2 regions of the Pseudoalteromonas sp. PPB1 genome follow, and region 2 is predicted to be linked to the other one. Evidence: riboswitches for the same ligand, from Rfam matches in the RefSeq annotation. Region 2 holds a riboswitch; the other holds the start of a gene.

Region 1 (3,411 bases), 280 kb from region 2:
TATATGGTTGAAATTGGTGGTGAGCTGAGATTGTCGGGCACTAAACCTGAGGATGAGCCCTGGCGTATTGCCATTGAAAAGCCGGATGCACCGGTTGGGCAACGACAAATCCATAAAGTGATTGAGCCAGGTAAGAACAGTGTTGCAACTTCAGGCGACTATCGTATTTTCTATGAAATGGATGGCGAGACCTTCACCCATCTGATTGACCCGGGCACGGGTAAGCCTGTTAAACACGACCTGGTATCTGTAACAGTATTGCACCCATCTGCGATGACAGCCGATGGTCTTGCTACGGCCCTAACTGTGATGGGGACTGAACGGGCGAGAGCATACGCGGAGTTACATAACCTGCCAGTCTATTTGATCAGCAAAAGTGATGAAGGCCTGGAGGTTTACCCCAGCAGTGCGTTCATACCTTATTTATAATGAGATCTGCATCGCGAACGTTTTAACTTAGGTGCGTTTAGTTATATAATGAGCACAATTAACCGTCACCAGTCCGCGATAGCGGATGGATATGCAAAAGAGGCCTGAAATGTCACTATTTTTACTTACCTTTGGGTTGTTGTTATTGATCGCCGTTGCGATGGCAGTCGGGGTCATAGTACAAAAGAAATCAATGGCCAGCAGTTGTGGCGGTCTGGGCTCTATGGGTATCGACAAGATCTGTGATTGTGATGACCCGTGCGACAAACGTAAGAAGCGTCTCGCAAAAGAGCAAATGTGGAAGGAAAACCAAATTCTCTAATCCACTGACATCATCGAAAACGCAAGCCCTGGCTTGCGTTTTTACGTTTCGGACCCCGAATAACAGTGCCCTAGCTTAATGCAACGAACCCTGTATTTTATTCGCCACGGCGAACCCCGGGAAACCGGCCGTTTGCTCGGAAGTACTGATATGTCTGCAAGCGCGTCGGGCAATGAACAAGTGCATGCCCAACTCGAGGTGTGTGATGGGATTGCACAGGTGATTGCCTCTCCATTGCAGCGATGCCAGGCGGTCGCTCGTACGTTTTGTGAAACCACCGGTTTGCCACTGCAGATAGAACCTCGACTCAGTGAAATGCATTTTGGTGACTGGGATGGTGAACGCTACGACACGCTCTGGCAGTCAGCACGAGCACCTGGCATCGGCGACTTTTGGCAAAGTCCCTGGCAGCACACCCCGCCAAATGGGGAGTCCATGTCGGCATTCCATCTACGTTTATATGATTGGTGGCAGCAGTTCACCGCAAGCCCCTCATGTGAGCCTGTGGCGATTGTCACTCATGCGGGCGTTATTAAGCAATTACTGGCCATCTGGCTGGGTTTACCTGCTGAGTTTGATAGTCACTTGTCTCGTGCAGAGATCGGATACGCCAAAATGGTTAAAGTATCGGTCTTCTTTGATGAGACCGGTCAAGCCTGGCCGAAAGTTGTGTTTTAGACGTCTGGACTTCATAATAAGGCCTAAATTTAGCATCGTATTGTATTGGCAGTCATTGGGAATGAGGTGTAAATCCTCAGCTGTCCCCGCAACTGTAATAGACTGAGAGTCTGAAGCCAGATACCAAGGCCAATACCTACACTTAAGCGGGCGCACTTAAGTCAGTTCAGAACGTCAGTCGTGACAACGCGAATGGCTGGCTCTGCGCTGCTGCCTGCATTTGAGGCGGTATGACTTCACCACAAATCTCCGTGCATAACCTGAATCTGACATTGGGTGACAAACCTATTCTGACAGCACTTAATTTTGCCATTCAACGTGGCCAGTTTATTGGTCTGATTGGGCCGAATGGGGCAGGGAAGTCCAGTTTATTACGTTGCCTGTATCGCTACTGGCATCCTAGCGAGGGGGAGATACGCTATGCCGGCAAATCTTTATCCGATTATCCTCGCCGTGCCTATGCGCGCCAGGTGGCGGTGGTATTGCAGGAGATCCCCAGCCAGTTCAACCTGGCGCTGTTCGAGGTAGTTGCCATGGGCGTGACGCCGCATAAAACGCTGTTTTCAGCTGTTAATACAAGGGATAAGCAACTGATCCTGGAAGCCCTTGAGCGGGTCGGCCTGAGCCACAAAGCACAACAGCAATTTGATGCTCTGTCGGGCGGTGAAAAGCAACGGGCGATGATCGCCAGAGCCATGGTACAGCAGCCTGAACTGCTGATCATGGATGAGCCCACCAGTCATCTGGATGTGAAGTATCAGATCCAGATCATGGAGCTGGCTAAGGCCATGGGGGTGACCGTTATTGCTTCATTTCATGATCTCAATCTTGCAGCGGCACTCAGCGATGAGTTGCTGGTACTGGAGCAAGGTCACTTGCTTGCTCAGGGAACCCCGTTAGAGGTGATAACGCCGGGCTTACTGAGTGATGTTTTTGGCGTCTGTGCTGACGTTGAGACAGTCCCCGGGCCGGATCGCAATGCGTCGGGTGTGCCACACATTCGTTATCACTACGGGTATCAATAATGAAGGCCTTGCTTATACCCGGGTTGCTCTGTGCCTGTTTGGCCAGCATGCTCACTGCACTGTCTGTCGGGGCAGTGTCACTTAGCTGGAGTGAGGTCTGGCAGGCTTTAAGCAGTTATGACAACAGTGTGCTGAATCAAAAGATTGTGGTTGAACTGCGATTACCACGTACCTTGCTGGCTTTTTTTGCGGGGGCCGGGCTGGCCATTGCCGGGCTTATTTTGCAAACCGTGACCCGCAACCCGCTCGCCGATCCGTATTTATTTGGCATTTCCTCCGGGGCGTCATTTGGTGTGGTGTTGTTGGTTGTATTATTTGGTGTACAAAGCGCACTGGCCTTATCCGGTGCGGCGTTTGCTGGCAGCGCAGTGGCTATGAGCCTGTTGTTGCTCATTGCGTTTCACAAAGGCACAGCACTGGTCGAGAACATGTTGTTGTCAGGTGTCGCGCTGACCTTTTTATTTTCTGCCTTTACCAGCTTACTGCTCTATTGGAGCGACCCGCAGGCCATAAGTGCCATTATATTCTGGAGTCTGGGCAGTTTCAGCCGTGCAGACTGGCAATGGCTGTGGTTACCCGCTCTGGTCGTGTCGATAGGCTGTACAGTGATGTTACTGATGCGCCGAAGCCTGAATGCGTTGTTAGTTGGTGATGAGAGCGCAGTAACCTTAGGTGTGAATGTACACAGGCTAAGACTGGGCATGTTGCTCCTGGCATCTATGCTGACCGCCGTGATTGTCGCTGCCTGCGGTGGAGTTGGGTTTGTTGGCTTGATGATCCCCCATATTGTGCGCTTTTTTATTTCGCAGGTTCGTACACTGGGTATGTTGGCAACCGCTTTATCAGGTGGGCTCATGATGCTGTGGGTTGATGTGCTGGCCCGTACCCTGATAGACAATCAGGAGCTTCCGATTGGGGTGATCACCTCCGCCATCGGCAGTGTGTTTTTCTTATCGC
Region 2 (3,411 bases):
TAATGTCGATATTAGGCAGATACCAGGGGCTGTCTTTGACAAACGCATTGGTCAGACTGGGGGCACGAAATGCGGTGCCATGGTTTACCCGAAAGGTGACAATGTCGGATGCTCTGAAGCCAACATCAGCCGTATACGTGTTCGCACGTCCGTGATGTTCATAGTCATCACTGCGCACGACAGCATTCAGTAACCAGCGCTTGTCATCGTAAAAAGCAGCAGCAAACACAGCGGTATTATCACGCTCAGCAATCGAGAATTGTGCGCTAGATGAAGACAGGTCCTCATTGAGGCGACTCACACCGCCCATTAGCTGAACAGATGGTGTCAGTTTGTAACGAGCGCGATACTCAATTTCATCCCGCTTGGTGCTGTAAACATCATTGGGTGGGGGGGGTGTGCCATCTGGTACAACCGACAGGAATTGGGTATTTTCTTCCTGGGCCAGACTGATAGAGGCTTCCTGGATCAAGACATCCGATTGCTTCTGCCACGCCAGCTTAGTGGTGTAATTATCAAACTTGTACGCGTCATTGCCAAATGATGAGTCGTAATCCGCTTCTCCCTCACTGTGTTGTGCATAGAGCGCAAGTTGGCCGTACTGCGACAGGTCGTAGCCCAGTTTAATGCCCATATTGGTGTTGTCATACGCATCACTGTCATGCTCTTTAGAGCGCGGCGCTGCCGGGTCTTTAGCGGTTACATCATAACCATCTGTGCTCTCATAGCCAAAATGGTAATTCACTGTCAGTTTATCTGCCTCAAATTGGCCAGCCAACTGAGCACCGCCATAGTTGCGACTGCCCGAAGTCAGTGCCAGTTGATGACCTTTCTGTTCACGGGTAATGATGTTAATCACCCCGGCAACCGCGTCAGAGCCATAAATGGCCGCGCGTGCGCCCTTGAGTACTTCAATGCGCTCAATGCTGTTTACCGGAATATTCGTAAAAGACACATCGCCCGAATTGGCATCACTGATCCGCACACCGTCCACCAACACTAAGGTATATTTAGTCGCGGCACCACGTACAAAGACGCTGGCCTTCTGGCCATAACCACCACTGCGCACCACATCAATACCAGCTAAATTGTTAAGCAAAGTAGGTACATCACGCACATTAGCACGCTCAATTTCAGCACGCTCAACAACCGCTACGGAGGTCAATGTATCCACACTGGCTTGTTCAAATTTGTTCGCTGTAATCGTGATATGTTCAATGTCTTGCGCAGACAACACTGAGAAAGGCAGCACAGCCAGCATGGCTGTGGTTAAAGTAGATTTTTTAAACATGGGTTCCCCTGATCCACGCCCACCGCGTGAATTACAACTATTGAGTGTGCTTCAGGGCCGGTTTCCGGACTTACTTACCACAACCTCTTAGTTGCGATAAGCTCACCGTTGCGGGGGCAGCGCCGGACTAATGCCTGTTCCTGTGGCATGCACCAGCTTCCCGATTATTCAGATCTTTAAGAGGCTCCAGGCTCCTGATCTGACACCCTGAAAAATTGGCGCTATTGTCGGAGATCTGGGAATAAAAAGCAACGGACGTCTAGCATGCTAAAAATATTTATTGATCTTTAGCATGCCAAACACAAGAAAGGTTCAACTTACGTGATTAATCCCGAAAGTTTTTAAACTGGAAAGGCTGACCAAGCTCTGCGCCGCGGATCAATTGCATGGTTTCTTGCAAATCATCACGCTTTTTACCAGTCACGCGCACTGTTTCGCCCTGAATTGAAGCTTGCACTTTGATCTTCGAGTCTTTGATGGCCTTAACCACTTTCTTTGCCATATCTTTGTCGATACCTTGCTTCAGCATCACTTTACGTGACACGTACTTACCCGACTTTTCGACATTTTTAAGCTCAAAACTAGCCACGTCCAAGCCACGCTTTGCCGCTTTCCCTACCAACATATCGAATAATTGCATCACTTGTTGTTCTGACTCACTTTTCAGCGTGATCACTTCATCGTTCAGCTCAAATGAGGCTTCTACACCACGAAAATCAAAACGCGTGCTCAGTTCACGATCGGCGTTATCAACAGTGTTTCTCGCCTCAGTCATATCAATTTCAGACACAATGTCAAAAGAAGGCATATCTAGCTCCTGGATAATGTTTTTCCGGATTATAGCAACCCAAAGGCCACGGCGCGACCACCCTCTAAACACGCGTTTTATAATTCGGAACGGAATTGCGTAGCTTCATCCCATTTTCAGATTTCAATGATATACTGGATTTTTCACCCCTAATGATTTGGAAGTATTTGTGGCGCGTCGACTTTATCAATGCCTGTTATTACTCTCTTTAGCCGTTTGCACTTTTTTGTTTGCCAAAGAGATCCAGACCAATCAAATTGTTAGATTTGAACACGCCGACAAAGTCGCCCACTTTGGGGTATTTTTCATACTGGCGTTTTTCTCTCACCATGCATTTCGCTTTAAGATCTGGTTTCATCTGGTACTGCTAACGCTTTACGGTGCTGGCATTGAGTGGATGCAGGACTCACTCCCCTATCGTCAAGCTTCCTGGGGAGACTTTATGGCCGATCTTGCGGGCGCCATCAGCTACTTTGCCGTCTATTGGATCTACTGCCGCAAAACAGGCAAATCATATGTCTGAGTTGTTTATAGTCGGCAAAGGAGCGATAGGCTTGTTACTTGCCGAAAAACTGGCAAACACCCATCAGGTTACCCTGATCACCCGAACACCTACTGAGGCGGTATTTTTCCAAACGCATCTACAGCGCAAACAGCTGGCCGTAAAGTGCGTGACCTGGCAAGCCCTGGCGCAACAACAACAGCCTGTTTCACTATGTATTATCCCGGTTAAATCCTATCAGCTTACTGACGCCTTTATGTCGCTAAAGCCTCATCTTACTCAGGATGCCAATGTCATTTTGAGCCACAACGGGATCCAGGCGTTGGCGCCCATCACCGATGCACTTAACGAGCAGCAAGGATTGTTTTTTCTTTCTACCAGTATGGGTGGGTGGAAGCCTGACAGCACAACCGTTGAATATACCGGCCCCGGCAAAAGCCTGTTTGGTCCCTGTAACCCAGTCGCACAGCTGCGCGCACAAAGGGTGTTTAAACACCTTCTTGAACCTACATTACAAGAGGCAGAACTGGCCAGTGATATTCAGTTGTTGCGATGGCAAAAGCTGTGTGTCAATCTTGCTATCAATCCGCTCAGCGCCCTTACCGGGCTCAAAAACGGTCGCCTGCGTGCACCTTGCTACGCCAGTCAGGTATTGTCTGTGTTAAATGAGGCCTGCACGATTGCCAATCATATCGGAGTACCACTGAAACTTAACGAAGAGCTTGCGCGTGCCTATCAGGTAATGACACTGACGGCGGGCAATTTTTCTTCAATGGCTCAGGATGTCAGCAACCACAGACGTACGGAAAT

What was found. Region 2 has a riboswitch for cobalamin ahead of IY568_RS01590 (TonB-dependent receptor domain-containing protein). Riboswitches for the same ligand answer to the same signal wherever they lie in the genome.
Region 1: linked by a shared signal. The riboswitch ahead of IY568_RS00320 (ABC transporter ATP-binding protein) and the one ahead of IY568_RS01590 (TonB-dependent receptor domain-containing protein) in region 2 are both predicted to bind cobalamin.

The regions. Positions count from the first base shown of each region.
Region 1 covers NZ_JACEQV010000001.1:76,653-80,063, reverse strand. The annotation lists gene IY568_RS00335 (FAD:protein FMN transferase) at 1-429, shown strand, start outside; gene nqrM ((Na+)-NQR maturation NqrM) at 539-751, shown strand; gene IY568_RS00325 (histidine phosphatase family protein) at 830-1,429, shown strand; cobalamin riboswitch at 1,459-1,578, shown strand; gene IY568_RS00320 (ABC transporter ATP-binding protein) at 1,660-2,454, shown strand; gene IY568_RS00315 (FecCD family ABC transporter permease) at 2,454-3,411, shown strand, end outside.
Region 2 covers NZ_JACEQV010000001.1:355,816-359,226, forward strand. The annotation lists gene IY568_RS01590 (TonB-dependent receptor domain-containing protein) at 1-1,291, opposite strand, end outside; cobalamin riboswitch at 1,329-1,516, opposite strand; gene IY568_RS01595 (YajQ family cyclic di-GMP-binding protein) at 1,617-2,099, opposite strand; gene IY568_RS01600 (VanZ family protein) at 2,269-2,622, shown strand; gene IY568_RS01605 (ketopantoate reductase family protein) at 2,615-3,411, shown strand, end outside.